One region of the Paraburkholderia strydomiana genome, then DNA from elsewhere that is predicted to be linked to it. Evidence: riboswitches for the same ligand, from Rfam matches in the RefSeq annotation. Region 1 holds a riboswitch; each other region holds the start of a gene.

Evidence for each region. A riboswitch is a leader RNA that binds a small molecule or an ion and turns the genes downstream of it on or off. The one in region 1 is predicted to bind cobalamin.
Region 2: it holds a riboswitch for cobalamin, as region 1 does, so the genes downstream of both, cobG (precorrin-3B synthase) here and cobW (cobalamin biosynthesis protein CobW) in region 1, are expected to answer to the same signal.
Region 3: it holds a riboswitch for cobalamin, as region 1 does, so the genes downstream of both, J2W46_RS13925 (TonB-dependent receptor plug domain-containing protein) here and cobW (cobalamin biosynthesis protein CobW) in region 1, are expected to answer to the same signal.

The regions. Positions count from the first base shown of each region.
Region 1 is NZ_JAVDVL010000012.1:219,140-223,801, reverse strand. Features, by position in the region: gene cobN (cobaltochelatase subunit CobN) at 1-748, opposite strand, end outside; gene cobW (cobalamin biosynthesis protein CobW) at 755-1,858, opposite strand; cobalamin riboswitch at 2,016-2,296, opposite strand; cobalamin riboswitch at 2,366-2,610, shown strand; gene cobA (uroporphyrinogen-III C-methyltransferase) at 2,841-3,608, shown strand; gene J2W46_RS27505 (cobalamin biosynthesis protein) at 3,605-4,027, shown strand; gene cobO (cob(I)yrinic acid a,c-diamide adenosyltransferase) at 4,024-4,626, shown strand; gene J2W46_RS27495 (cobyrinate a,c-diamide synthase) at 4,629-4,662, shown strand, end outside.
Region 2 is NZ_JAVDVL010000001.1:249,255-253,916, reverse strand. Features, by position in the region: gene J2W46_RS01145 (precorrin-2 C(20)-methyltransferase) at 1-251, opposite strand, end outside; gene J2W46_RS01140 (precorrin-8X methylmutase) at 252-878, opposite strand; gene cobG (precorrin-3B synthase) at 888-2,453, opposite strand; cobalamin riboswitch at 2,537-2,722, opposite strand; gene cbiE (precorrin-6y C5,15-methyltransferase (decarboxylating) subunit CbiE) at 2,808-4,067, shown strand; gene J2W46_RS01125 (cobalt-precorrin-5B (C(1))-methyltransferase) at 4,073-4,662, shown strand, end outside.
Region 3 is NZ_JAVDVL010000004.1:328,477-333,138, reverse strand. Features, by position in the region: gene J2W46_RS13925 (TonB-dependent receptor plug domain-containing protein) at 1-1,671, opposite strand, end outside; cobalamin riboswitch at 1,764-2,044, opposite strand; gene J2W46_RS13920 (ATPase) at 2,262-2,618, shown strand; gene J2W46_RS13915 (cell division protein ZapA) at 2,615-2,929, shown strand; RNA gene ssrS (6S RNA) at 3,092-3,273, shown strand; gene J2W46_RS13905 (EVE domain-containing protein) at 3,356-3,814, shown strand; gene J2W46_RS13900 (SIMPL domain-containing protein) at 4,018-4,662, shown strand, end outside.

The sequences.
Region 1 (4,662 bases):
CGCGACTCACCGCGTCCTTCAACGACGTAATCGCGATTGGCAGCGGGTTCACGCCTTGTGCGTCGAGAGCTTCGATCAGCGCGTCGAACACCGCTGTGTTGGCCGCCTGAAGATGCGCCTTGTAGAACAGTATCGCCGCGACGGGCGCATCGTGCCGCCAGCGCGCTTGCCAGTCGGCGATTGTCGGCGTGTCGCGTTGTGGATGGTAAAGCGACGCGGCCGGCAACGCGCGGGGCGGCGCAGGCTCGTGTCCCCAACCGAGCGCGCGATGCGCGATGCAGCGCAGAAACGCCTCGGCATTCTGGGGACCGCCTTCCCGCAAATAACGCCACAACTGATGGCACAGATCCGCGTCCGCGGTGCTGCGCGCAAGCAGATTGGGATCTTCCTGCAGATCGCCCGAAAACATCGCGAGCGTTTGCTGTTTGCGCTCCGCTAGCGCGACGACCTGTTCGATACCGTACGGCCAATACGCTTCGCCGCCAAGATGATCGACTACGACGACGCGCGCGTGTTGCAGCACATCTTCGACGTAGAAATCCACCGACGCCGGTTGCCGCAGATACGTCACGTTCGCGAGGCGCACGCTCGGAAAGCCGTCGCCGAGACGAGGAAACACGCTTGCCAGCAGCGACAACGTGGTGTCCGCAGAACTGAGCACGACGATATCCGCAGGCCGCTGATCGATACGGATCACGCCTTGCGTATCGTCGACGAAACCGCCCGGCGTGGTGCGCAGAAGATGCATGTGCGCTTACGCCTGCTGCGCTGCGACGCCCGGCACCTGAGCGTTCGACACGCCCAGCGCCGCGTCGAACGCGCGCTGCAGCGCGGCTTGATCGAGGTCTTCACCGATCAGCACGAAGCGGCTTTCGCCCGCCTCGCCAGGTTGCCAGCGCCGGTCGAAATAGCTGTCGAAGCGCCGGCCCACGCCCTGAATCACGAGACGCATTGCTGCGCCCGGCAACGCCGCGAAACCCTTTACACGGTAGATCGTGTTGCTCTGAACAAGCGTTTGCAGTGCGGCGATTACTGCTTCACGCGACAGCACGTTTGCATGCACCACTACCGAATCGAATTCATCGTGGTGATGGTCCGCGTCGTCCGCCGAACCGTGATGGTCGTGGCGCAAGTGAATCGTTTCTTCCGATGCGGCTTCGAGTCCGAACAGCGTGTGCAGATCGAGCTGCCCCATGTGCGCGCGCACGACCTTCACTTGCGGCGGAATCTCCTCGCGGATCACGGCTTCGACCGCATTCTGACGAACCTCATCGAGCAGATCTGTTTTGTTCAGAATCACCAGATCGGCCGAAGCCAACTGATCTTCGAACAATTCGTGCAGCGGCGATTCATGATCCAGATTCGGATCGGCTTTGCGCTGCGCATCGACAGCGAGCGGGTTTTCTGCGAACTGGCCGCTCGCGGCAGCGGGACCGTCGACCACGGTAATCACCGCATCGACGGTGAAACTGTTTTTGATCTGCGGCCAGTTGAACGCCTGTACGAGAGGCTTCGGCAACGCGAGACCCGATGTCTCGATCAGCACATGGTCGATCTGCTCACGGCGCTCAACGAGCTTTTCCATCACCGGAAAGAACTCCTCCTGCACCGTGCAGCAGAGGCAACCGTTCGCGAGTTCATACAATTGCCCTTCCGTTTCGACGCCATTCTCGTCGCAACCGATGCCGCAACCCTTCAGGATTTCGCCGTCGATTCCAAGTTCGCCGAACTCGTTGACGATCACCGCGATGCGCTTGCCGCCCGCGTGCTGAAGAATGTGCCGCAACAGAGTGGTTTTGCCGCTGCCGAGAAAGCCCGTGACGATGGTGACGGGGATCTTGCGCATTTGAGTTTGCATCGTGAGGTCCATCCCAGGAGTTGCAGGCGCCGGCCGGCGTAGTCCGCACGCATGAGGTTCAGCGCGTGCCTCGGGCATGAACGACGGCCTTGCTACAACAGGAAAAACGCAGAAAACGGGTGTGAGGGCATGAGCGCAGCGCCGCATCCCCGCGGCGTTCGCCCTTCGTGTTCCGGCCGGTATCCGGGCTGGCGAAAGCGCCGCTTCCCCTTCCCGGACGAGTGATTTCTCGCCCAGTGGTGATATGCCCACGCGGCCTTGCGCGTGGACACCGAAGCCGGCACTGCGACGCCACGCGAACCGCCGTGACGTCACTTTTCGCTTACCGTTGCGGGGGCAGCACAGGTTGACCCAAACCGTGACAGGCGGGCGCCCTGTTTCCCGTTTAACTGCATGCGCACGAGCGCGCACACGAGCACCAGAAGTGCGTGCGAGTTTAGGCCGACCGTCTGGCGCCGTCAAGGAAACGCGGGCCCGGCGCGCTTATCGCACGGGCTTCTCGTGTGCTATCGTATGCGCGCGTTTGGTGCCCGCACATGCATTCGCGTGTGCAGTTAAACGGGAAACAGGCAGCGCTCCCGCGCTCAACCTGTGCTGTCCCCGCAACGGTAAGCGACCTGCGGTGCAATGTTCATGCTGCACCGCGCATGCGTTTTCGATGCCACTGTCCGATACATTCGAATGAATGCGGGCGGGAAGGCAAAGCGCGTGAGGCCGCCAGCCCGGATACCGGCCAGATGCGGAGGCGACCGTGCGTTTCTCGACGTCACGCCGCCGGCAGCCGGAATCCGCGAGGGACGGATGTGAAGGCGCTGAAGCACTATCTGGCAACCGGGTTCGCACCCGCGCGTGCCGTCGTGCGTGAAGACACCGCTTGAATGACTTCGATCTCCAATCACCTGGGCCCGTTCGCGTGCCGCACTGCATGGCGTACGCCGGCGGAGCGCGCAACGTCGTTGCCGTGCACGGTTAGCGAGGCGCGATGACACGCGCGTGGCTGATCGGCGCAGGGCCCGGCGACGTCGAACTGATGACGTTGAAGGCAACGCGCGCCCTCGGACAAGCCGACGTGATACTCGTCGACGATCTCGTCAATCCCGACGTGCTGCAATTCGCGCGCGCCGACGCGTCCATTGTTTATGTCGGCAAACGCGGCGGTCATCCGTCGACGCCGCAAGAAGGCATCGTCGCGCAAATGCTCGATCATCTGCATGCTGGGCGCGGCGTCGCGCGACTCAAGGGCGGCGATCCGTTCGTATTCGGCAGAGGCGGCGAAGAGCAGCAGGCGCTGCATGCGGCCGGAATCGAGGTGGAGATCATCAGCGGTATCACAGCCGGAATCGCGGCGCCCGCAGCTATCGGCATTCCGGTTACACACCGCGATCACGCGCAAGGCGTGATCTTCGTGACCGGCCACGGTGCGGGCAGCAGCGAGCCGGACTGGGGCGCGCTCGCCGCCACTCACATGACGCTCGTCATCTACATGGGCATGCGGCGGCTGAAGGATATCGTCAGCGCATTGCTCGCAGCCGGCATGCGCGCCGACACGCCGTGTGCGGCGATCGAATCGGCTACGCGTCCCGAGCAACGCCATGCGCTTTCGACGCTTGGTGAATTCGCCGATGCCGTCGCGCGCGCGGGACTCGGCTCGCCTGCGATCGTGGTGATAGGCGGCGTGGCGTCGCTCGCGCTCGCGCGTGCCGCCGCGGCAAGCTCATCAGATGCGGCATCTTCGCCGGACGCGAAATGAAAACGCTTAGCGTGGGCATCGGTTGCCGCCTGTACACATCGGCGGACGAGATCGAAACGGCGGTGCGCGCCGCGCTCGGTTCGCACACGTTCGAACAGATTGCAACGGTAGCCTCTATTGAAACGAAAGCCGACGAGCCGGGCCTGCTGGAGTTCTGCGCGCGTCACGGGTTCACGCTGCAAGTGTTCAGCCGCGAGCAGATTCTCGCGATTGACGTTCACGAACCGTCGGCTGCCGCGCGCGAGCATCTCGGCGTGGACGGCGTATGCGAACCGTGCGCGCTGCTTGCGGTGGCCGCCCGTTGCACCGCACATCTGATCGCTCGCAAAACCGTTTACGCTGGTGTCACCGTGGCGATCGCATCGACCGCACCAGCGCCAGCACACAGTGTCACCACCATCTCACAGGACCTTCCATGAAGACCGATCCCGAATCGCATCAACGCATGACCGAACGCCGGCGCGAAGGCCACGAAAAAAAGCAGGCCAACGCGACCGTCGAAAAGGGCCTGCTGATCGTCAACACCGGCACCGGCAAGGGCAAGACAACCGCCGCTTTCGGCATGGCTGTGCGTGTGCTCGGCCACGGCATGCGGCTTGGCGTCGTGCAGTTCATCAAGGGCGCGCTGCATACGTCGGAGCGCGACTTCCTCGGCGCTATTGCCAACTGTGACTTCGTGACGATGGGCGACGGCTACACCTGGAACACGCAGAACCGCGACGCCGACATGGCCACCGCACGCAAAGGCTGGGACGAAGCACGCAGGATGATCGAAAGCGGCGACTATCAGATGGTCATCCTCGACGAACTGAACACCGTGCTCAAGTACGAATATCTGCCGCTCGACGAAGTGCTGTCCGTCATCAACGCGCGTCCGGCGATGCTGCATGTGGTCGTGACCGGCCGCCACGCGCCCGATGCGCTGATCGAAGCCGCCGACCTCGTCACCGAAATGCGCATCGTCAAGCATCCGTACCGCGAGCAAGGCGTGAAAGCGCAGCGCGGCGTGGAGTTCTGAACGTGTCCGCCTGCCCTGCGCTCTTTATCAGCGCGC
Region 2 (4,662 bases), on a different contig from region 1:
ATCGCTTCATACGAGAGCGGCGGCTCAAGCGCTTCGGTCGTGACGGGATACACGAGCGGCAGTTGCTGCTGCGTGTCGTGCAAATGCGCCTCGATGATGCTGAACGCGTTGCCCTTCTTGCCTTTCGCGACGAAGTAGGCGACTACGGCTGCTGCCTTGAGCAGACGCAATGCCTTTAGCGTGATGAGTTCCGGGTCTCCTGGACCGACACCGAGTCCATATAGACGCCCTGCACGTTGTTGCGCCGTCATTTATTCGACCTCCGTTGCCAGCGCGTTGACAGCGGCCGCAGCCATCGCGCTGCCGCCGCGCCGGCCATGCACGACGACATACGGCACGCCACGGCTATTCTCTGCGAGCATCGCTTTCGATTCCGCTGCGCCGACAAAGCCGACCGGAAAGCCCAGAATCAGCGCGGGCTTCGGCGCACCGGCGTCGAGCATATCGAGCAGATGGAAGAGGGCAGTCGGCGCATTGCCGATCACGACGACGCTGCCGCCCAGATGCGGGCGCCACAATTCGAGCGCGGCGGCCGAGCGCGTATTGCCGAGTTCGCGGGCGAGTGCAGGCACTCGTTCATGTGTGAGTGTGCAGATCACGTCGTTGTTCGCCGGCAACCGCGCGCGCGTGATGCCTTGCGCGACCATGCCGGCGTCGCAGAGAATCGGCGCGCCTTGCGCGAGCGCCGTGCGGCCTGCTGTGCCGGCATGTTCGGAGAACGCGAGATCGTCGATCACATCGACCATCCCGCACGCGTGGATCACGCGCACCGCGAGTTTTTCGAGGTCGGCAGGAATGCGCGACAGGTCGGCTTCGGCGCGGATCGTCGCGAAAGACTGGCGATAGATCTCCTGACCGTCGCGAATGTAATCAAGCATCGGTGTCACTCATGTGTCGCTTCGAACAAGGCGCGCGATCGTCTCGGCGGCCTGTTCGACTGTCAGTTGGCGCGCGACGCATCGACCGAAGCCGGGGCCCTGGTCGCGTCGAAAAAGGTCATACATGCCGGGCGCCGCGGCGAGCATCGTAAACGGCGCGCAATGCGCGGCAGCACATGAGCGCGGGCATCCGCTCAAATGCACGTCGACGCCGGCGGGCAGGCGCTTCGCGAGATTCAATGCGTCGGCTTTGGTATCCGCGAGGCTTTTCGCGCAGCCAGTGGAACCGGCGCACGCGATCAGGTGTGTGATGGCTTCGGCGCAATCGCATGCGAGGCCCAGCGCGTTCAGCGCGGCAAGCACAACGGGCACTGAGAGCGTCCGGATATCGGGCAGCAGCACGCTTTGCCACGGCGTGATGCGCAGCGTGCCGTCGCCATGTTGTTGCGCGAGCGCGGCGAGGCCGTGCAGCGTGGCCGCATCGATACGGCCGAGCGGCGGTTGACCGCCGGCATGCCATGTATCCGCGGCGCGTTGCTCATGTGCGCCGAGGCGCAGCGAGGCATCGGCGGTCGTGCTGCGACGCCAGCCGGCGAGCGTCGCGTCGCGTGTCAATGGAAAATCCACGTAGGTTTGCGCATGCTGCAATATCGCGTCCGCCGAATGCGTGTCGAGCAGGTGACGCATACGCGTGGCGTCGGCAGCGGCAAGATCGAGAAACGTATGCAGCAACGCGCGCACGAGCGCCGGAACTTGCGACGGCAGCACCGAGGCCAACGCGCCTGTCGCATCCGCATGCAATCTTTCGGACGAGTTCGCAGCGTTGCCTGATGATGGTGACTTCCCGCCGATGTGCGTGTTTGCGCTCGCGTTTGCATCCACGGTCGGGCAGCCCGCGAGCCCGAACACGAAGCGCACCGCTCCGGCCGAATCTTGTGCTGCCGCGAGCCACACGTCATGCGGGTGGTCCACTCTCGCGAGCCGCTCGCCGCCGTCGACCAATAACGCGAATTTCGGCGATAGTGCCGCGAAACGCGCTTCACTTTGCAGCAGCGTGAGAAGGGCGGTGCACAGAGGTCTGGTGTCGAACAGTGCGCATGGGTCGCGTCCGGCAGTGGGGCTGATCATGACGTTGCGCACGTCGTCAGCGGCGGCTGCATCGAGTGCGTGCGCGTTTCGATCGCGATCGCGATCGTGACCGTGATCGTGATCGTCTTCGACGGAATCGGTCGGCGCGCTACCGCCCGCTCCTGCAGAGCCGCTTGCAGCGCTCGGTCCGAGCCCCGCATCGATCAGCGTGGCGACCAGCGCAGCTTCATGGCCGGCCCGAACACCGCGCAATTGCAGATTCGCGCGATTCGTCAGTTCGATCACACCCGCCGTATGCTGCGCGCTCGCGTTGGCGATCGCTTCGGCTTGAGCCGCGCTCAATTCGCCGCCTGGCAGCTTGATCCGACAAATACCGCCGTCGCGCGCCGCCACGATCCGCAGCAGGCCCGGACACGCCGAGGGCCGCAGCGCAGATGCCGCGTCGGGCAAGACAGTGGAGGGCGAAGCTGGATTCAAGACGGACACCGGGTTAGCGTCGCGCGACGGCCCGAGCAAGCGGTCAAAACGGCATTGCTGCGGCATCGGTACACCCCGCCCGATGTTGGCTGGCACGAACAGTCTGGCCGGCAGGTCTCCTGGCTGGCAGGTCGTCGTCCGCTGCGGCCTTCCCGGTTTAACCAGTGGCGCCAAGCGCAGGCGGACTCGCTGCATACAGTTGCGGGGGCAGCCACAGCGGTAATCTTCCCGCTGTGTTCCCTGTTAGGCCCCGAAGGGCACCGGCGGCTGTATTATGCCTTTTTTCGGATAGCACAACGAGGCTGGACGCTTTGACCGGCGTGGCGCAGTGCATTGTTTGAGATACAAAATGAGGAAGGGTGCATGTCGGCGTGGCTGACGATAGTGGGCATTGGCGACGACGGCTTCGCCGGTTTGGGGCGGCCCGCACGGCGTGCGTTGCTCGAGGCGTCGGTGATTTACGGCGGCGAACGTCATCTGTCGATGTTGCCCGCGCGGCTGGCCGCGCGCCGCGCCGAGTGGCCGCGCCCATTCGATCTCGCGCCGCTTCTGGCCGAGCGCGGCGGCCCCGTTTGCGTGCTGGCGAGCGGCGATCCGATGCTGTTCGGCGTCGGCGCGACGCTGGCTCGGCAGTTGCCGCCCAGCGAACTGCGCGTGTTGCCCGCGCCGTCGTCGTTATCGCTCGCGGCGGCGCGGCTCGGCTGGCCGTTGCAGGATGTGGCCACGGTGTCGGTGGTTGGTCGGCCGTTGCCCACGCTGAACGCTTATTTGCATGACCGCGCACGCGTGTTCGTGCTCAGCGCGGACGGGCGCACACCCGCCGCGCTTGCCGACCTGCTGAGCGCGCGAGGTTTCGGCGCAACGCGGATGACCGTGTTCGAACACCTTGGCGGCGACGACGAGCGGCGCATCGACGGCCGCGCGGATCAATGGTCCCCGGGCGATGTCGCCGCGCTGAACCTGGTCGCGCTCGAATGCCGCGCCACCGAAGGCGCGCCGCGCCTGCCGCTCACCTGCGGCCTGCCCGACGACGCGTTCCGTCACGACGGCCAGCTCACCAAACGCGATGTGCGAGCGATCACGCTCGCGCGACTTGCACCGACGCCCGGCGAATTGTTGTGGGACGTGGGTGCGGGCAGCGGCTCGATCGGCATCGAGTGGATGCGCGCGCATCCGACTTGCCGGGCGATCGCCATCGAAGGGCACGCGGAGCGTCAGCGCTTCATCGAGCACAATCGCGATGCGTTGGGCGTGCCGGGCTTGCAACTCGTAGCGGCCCGCGCGCCGCAAGCGCTCGAAGGGTTAGCCGCGCCGCACGCGGTGTTCATTGGCGGCGGCGTAACAGTGCCCGGCGTGCTCGAAACGTGCTGGGACAATTTGCGCGACGGCGGCCGGCTGGTCGCGAACGCGGTCACGCTGCAAGGCGAGGCGGCGCTCGCCGCATGGCGTGACAAACATGGCGGCACGCTCACGCGAATCGCGCTTGCGGACGCTCAGCCGCTCGGTGGCTTCGATACGTGGCGGCAAGCGCTGCCGATCACCTTGTACGATGCGGTGAAGCGTTGCGCTGCCAACGGCGTCCATAGTGTTGCCGATAACCTCAACGCTGCTTCATCGGCGTGACGCTCATGCGCGACGAAACGCCTGAACAACCCGCACCGCTGCGCAGCGGCTACACGACCGGCAGTTGTGCAACCGCCACGTCGCTGGCGGCCGCGCGTCTGCTGCTCGCGGGTGTGGTCAGCGAGGTGGCCGAAATCGTGTTGCCCAAGGGCCAGCATGTGCCGATGCCGCTCGTCTTCTGCCGGTTGACCGATGACGGCGCCGAAGCGGGCACGATCAAGGATGCCGGCGACGATCCCGATGTCACGCACGGCGCCGTGGTGTTCGCGCGCGTGCGTCTGGTCCCTGAGCCAGGTGTGGTGTTCCGCGCCGGGCCGGGCGTGGGCACGGTGACGCGTGCGGGGTTGACGCTCGCCGTCGGCGAACCGGCGATCAACCCGGTGCCGCGCAAAATGATGAGCGAGCATCTTGCAGAACTCGCTGCCGAGCATGCCTATGGCGGCGGTTTCGAAGTGACGATCGGCGTTGAGGACGGCGAAGCGCTCGCGCTCAAAACGATGAACCCGCGGCTCGGGATTGTGGGCGGCCTGTCGATATTGGGCACGACCGGCATCGTGCGGCCGTTTTCGTGCTCGGCCTACATCGCGTCGATTCA
Region 3 (4,662 bases), on a different contig from region 1:
CGCGAAACGCCGCGCTCGCCGCACGAGGTCGGTATCGTTGTCGAGGTCGACCGGGTTTTGCAGCGTCACCGACGCGCGCACGTCGGTCTTGCCTACATGTCCGCTCCACGATCCTTCGAGTCCTTGCACTTTTGCATGGCCCACGTTTTCGGCCAGATAGATCCCCGGCGTCACCTGCTCATAGTCGATCAGATTCGAATAACGCGTCTGGAAAGCACTCAAACGCATCACACCGAGCGCATTGGATGCGTACTGCAACGCTGCTTCGATCGAATGACTGCGCTCCGGCTGGATGGACGGACTACCGCTCAGCGGATAGTACAGATCGTCGAAGCTCGGCGCGCGAAACGAACTGGAATAGCTTGCGCTTAGCTTCCAGCGCGACGTGATGTCGAAGCCATAGCCGAGATAGTAACTGTTCGCTCCGCCGAAATCGGAGTACTGGTCGCGCCGCAGGTTGGCCTGGATCTGGTTGCGCCCGAAGCGTGCCGTATAACCGGCGAAGCCCGAGTCGACATGACGAGTGGGCGCGGCAAACGTATCGGAGTCGAGACTCTGGTCCAGATGCTCGTAGCCGACCTGCAGTTTCTGCTGCGCGGCCAGCGCGAAATCGTTTTGCCAGGTGTACTGTCGATTGTCGGTGTCGAAGCGGCCGTTATACAGACCGTTGGTGTTCGACACGCTGCGGTCGTCGCCCTGCGCAACGATGAAGTGCGTGGTCCACCAGTCCGTTAGCTTGCCGTTAGCGAAGGCGGACAACTGACGCACTTTCGTGTACAGATTGTTCAGATCGGTCGGCTCGCCGTACGCATTGTCGTAGCTGTTGTTGCCGTTCGACTGCAGATAGCGGACGCCCGCGTCCCAGTTGTCGGTGAACTTATGGCGCAGCGAAGCGGAGATGCTCTCGTTCAGATAGCCGTTCGCATTGGGGTTCGCGTTCGGCGCCTCACGAGGATTGAGCGCGGAAAAACCGTCGTCTTTCGAACGCGCGAGCGAGATGTTGAAGGTCGTGCGGCCGTCCTTATCCAACGCGCCGTTCGCGCCCACCTGTTGCGTCTGCGTGTGGTAGCTGCCGTAGCCCACGGAAAAATTGAAACGCGGCGGATGATCGCCGCCGTCTTTCGTGAACACCTGGACCACGCCTCCGATCGCGCCCGAGCCATACAAGGCCGACACGTTGCCGTTCACTACTTCGACGTGGTCGACCTGATCGAGCGGAATCTGCCCGATTTGCGCGGTGCCGAGACTCACGGAATCGACGCGCACACCGTCGATGAGAATCAGCGATTGCGTCGACGACGCGCCGCGCAAATACAGGCTTGCTGTCGAACCGGGGCCACCTGTGCGCGAGATTTGCGCGCCGGGCGCGAGTTGCAGCAGACCCGGCAGATCGGTTGCGGTGGTGTCGGCAATGTCCTGCTGATCGAATAGCGACGTTTGCGGAATCGTGTCGGCGAGCGCTTGAGGTCCGCGCTCGGCGGTGACGACGACGGGCGACAAAACAGCAGGCGATGATTCGGCGATAGCGACGGATACAGCGCTCGTAGCGACTGGTGCGACAGGTGCGACTGCAACCGACGGCGCAGGCAAACTGTCGGCGGCTTGCGCATGCGCGAGCTGCGGCAGCCCTGCAAATGCGAGCAGCGCCGCGCGGGCGATAGGGGACAGCATGAGTGAAGTTTCCCGTGGATGGCGTGCGCGGCCCGCTTCCCCGCAGGCCGTCGCGTAACGAGGCGCGAGCGCTTTTGACTTCATTTCGCGGGCGCGCGCCTCTCCCTCTGGCCGGTATCCGGGCTGACGACGCTCGATCCCGCCTTCCCACGCGTGACGCGCAGTGGCACACTCGCATGTTGAACTGGAACACGCGATGGGGATCGAACTGCAAACGCGAACTGCAAAGCACGAAGTGCAAAGCGAATGCGGTCGCTTACCGTTGCGGGGGCAGCGCAGGTTCGCGCGTTCAGGTGAACGGCGCGCCCTGCTTCCCGTTTAACTGCACGCGCAATGAATTGCGCGCGCGGGCACCAGAGTGCGGCCAGTGTATGAGCGGCCTCGGGGCCAGTCAAGAATGCGGGTCACGACAGCGATGATTCGGACAGGAGCAGAGTATTGTCCGACGCGATCTGTGACACACGAGTACTTTTTCATCTTCAGTCGAAAAAAGCCTGCATAAAGCGGTGTTGTTACGTCTCGAAACGAGACAAATGTCGGAACGTGCGGCATTCCGCGCTAAAATGCGAGGTCTTTAGAGGACGCAGCACATGCTCACCGAACTCGAAACACTCTCACAGAATATCGGCAAGCTGATAGCGATCAGCCAGCGCCACAACGAAGCGCGTGTTGCGCTTGAAGAGCAGCTCGCCCAGTCGCGCGCCGAGGCAGAAGCCACGCGCACGGAACTTGCCATGGTGCGCGAGGAACGCGATGCACTGCAAGCGGAGCGCGACGCGCTGTCGGCCAAGATCGACGACGCTCAAGTGCGGCTCAATGCGATCCTCGAAAAATTGCCGCGCGCTCGCGGGCACAACGAGCCGGACAACCAGCTCGATCTGCTCGAGCCCGCTCAGCATGAAGTCGAAGCGGAGAGCGACGCCACTCGCCATGGAGAAAATGCATGACCACCAAGCAGATCGAAGTATCGATTCTCGGCGTGCCCTATCGCCTCGCCTGCTCGCCGGAAACGGAAGGCGCGCTGCTTGAAGCAGTCGCACGAGTCGACGCCGAAATGTCGAAGATCCGCAATAACAGCAACGTGCGCGGCACGGATCGTATTGCTGTCATGGCTGCGCTGTCGCTGGCATCGGAACTGCTTAAGCTGCAATCGAGCGTGCGTCACGGAGAAGCATTTCCCGCTGAAGAAATCAGGCGTACAATGCATCAAATGAACGAACAACTGGGTACTGTGATCGAGCAGTACACCATGCAGTAAGCAGCAAGTTTGCAACGTGTCTGGAAGTAGAAGTGGCCGGTCTTCGGGTCGGCTGCAGATTCAACCAGGTGGCACACGTAGCAGCTGAGCAAAGCGCGTGAGAGCATGCACGAGCACACTCGGCAAACGTTTCACCTGAATGGTTTTAGCTTCATCGGTTTAGCTTCCCTGCCTGGTTCGCCAAGGTCATATATTCCTTGAACCAATGCCATGTGCACGGTTGCGGAAATTTGTAGCACGGGCGTGCGCGTCACTCTGTCTGATGTACCCGAAGTGCTGCTAACTGCGACCAATTCTGAACCCCCGGTTCAGGATGCCGGCCTAGCGGCCAAGGCGGGGACCTTATTTGGAACGGCATCGGACTACTGTCCGGTGCCGTTTTTGTTTGGGCTCCGGCTTTTCCAACCTTAACGTTCCTTTCGATTCATGCGCTACTGGCTAATGAAGTCCGAACCGGACGAAGCAAGCATCGACCATCTTGCCAACGCACCGCACCGCACGTTGCCGTGGACCGGCGTGCGCAACTATCAGGCGCGCAACTTCATGCGCGACGCGATGCAGGTCGGCGACGGCGTGCTGTTCTATCACTCGAGTTGTCCCGAGCCTGGCATCGCCGGGATCGCCGAGGTAGCGTCTACCGCTTACCCGGACCCGACTCAGTTCGACAAGAAGAGTCCTTATTACGATCCCAAGTCGTCGCAGGAAACGCCGCGCTGGCTGCTCGTCGACGTGGTCTTCAAGAAGAAGGTTCCGTTGATTCCGCTCGCCGCATTGCGCGAGCACGACGAGCTGAAAGACATGCGCGTGCTGGCGAGAGGCAACCGTCTGTCCATCACGCCCGTCACCGAAGCCGAGTGGCGCTTCATCACGAAGCGACTCGCCTGAGTTCGCCGGTGCTTGCTGCAACGGCGCCACGAACGATGTCGCTCACCGATGCTCATCGCACGGTTAAATTGGGGAACCAAGCTCAGGTTACAAGCGCCTAACGCACTTGCAAACGGACTACCAACGGCGCACACAGCGCCGTGCCGTTGCATCGCGCCTGCCGGATCGTGCGCAATCCTGTTCAAGCAAGGAGTTCCACACAGATGAAAAACACCGCACGTGCACTCGCTTTCGCGCTCGTCTGCGCCGCGCCTGCAGCCCTCGTGCTCACGCCCGCTATGGCACGCGCGCAGAGCGTCGCGCCCTATCAACCGGCCGGCGTGCTGTCGCTGAACGCGCAGGCCAGCGCGGAAGTGCCTCAAGACGTCGTCGAAATCACGCTCTTTTACGAGCAGGAAGCGAGCGATCCGTCGGCTCTTACTTCAACGCTGAACCAGCGTGCCGATTCGGCATTGCAAAAAGCCAAAGGCGTGAGTGGCGTGACCGCACGCACAGGTTCGTTCTCGATTTACCCGTCTACCGATCGCGATGGCCGTATCTCCGCATGGCGCGGCCGCACGGAGGTCGTGCTCGAATCGCACGACTTCGCCGCGGCGTCGAAGCTTGCAGGGCAAATGGCGCCCATCATGCAGGTCGGCAATGTGCAGTTCTCGCTGTCGCCCGCGGCGCAGCGCGCCGCTGAACAAAAGCTGACTGGCGATGCAATCAAATCGTTCCGTGAGCAGGCGGCTTCGTCCGCGCAGGCGTTCGGCTACAGCGGTTATTCGATTCGCGAGGTCAACGTCGGACATAACGGCGCCATGCCGCGGCCCGTCATGATGATGAGCGCGCGCGCCATGGGCGCCGAC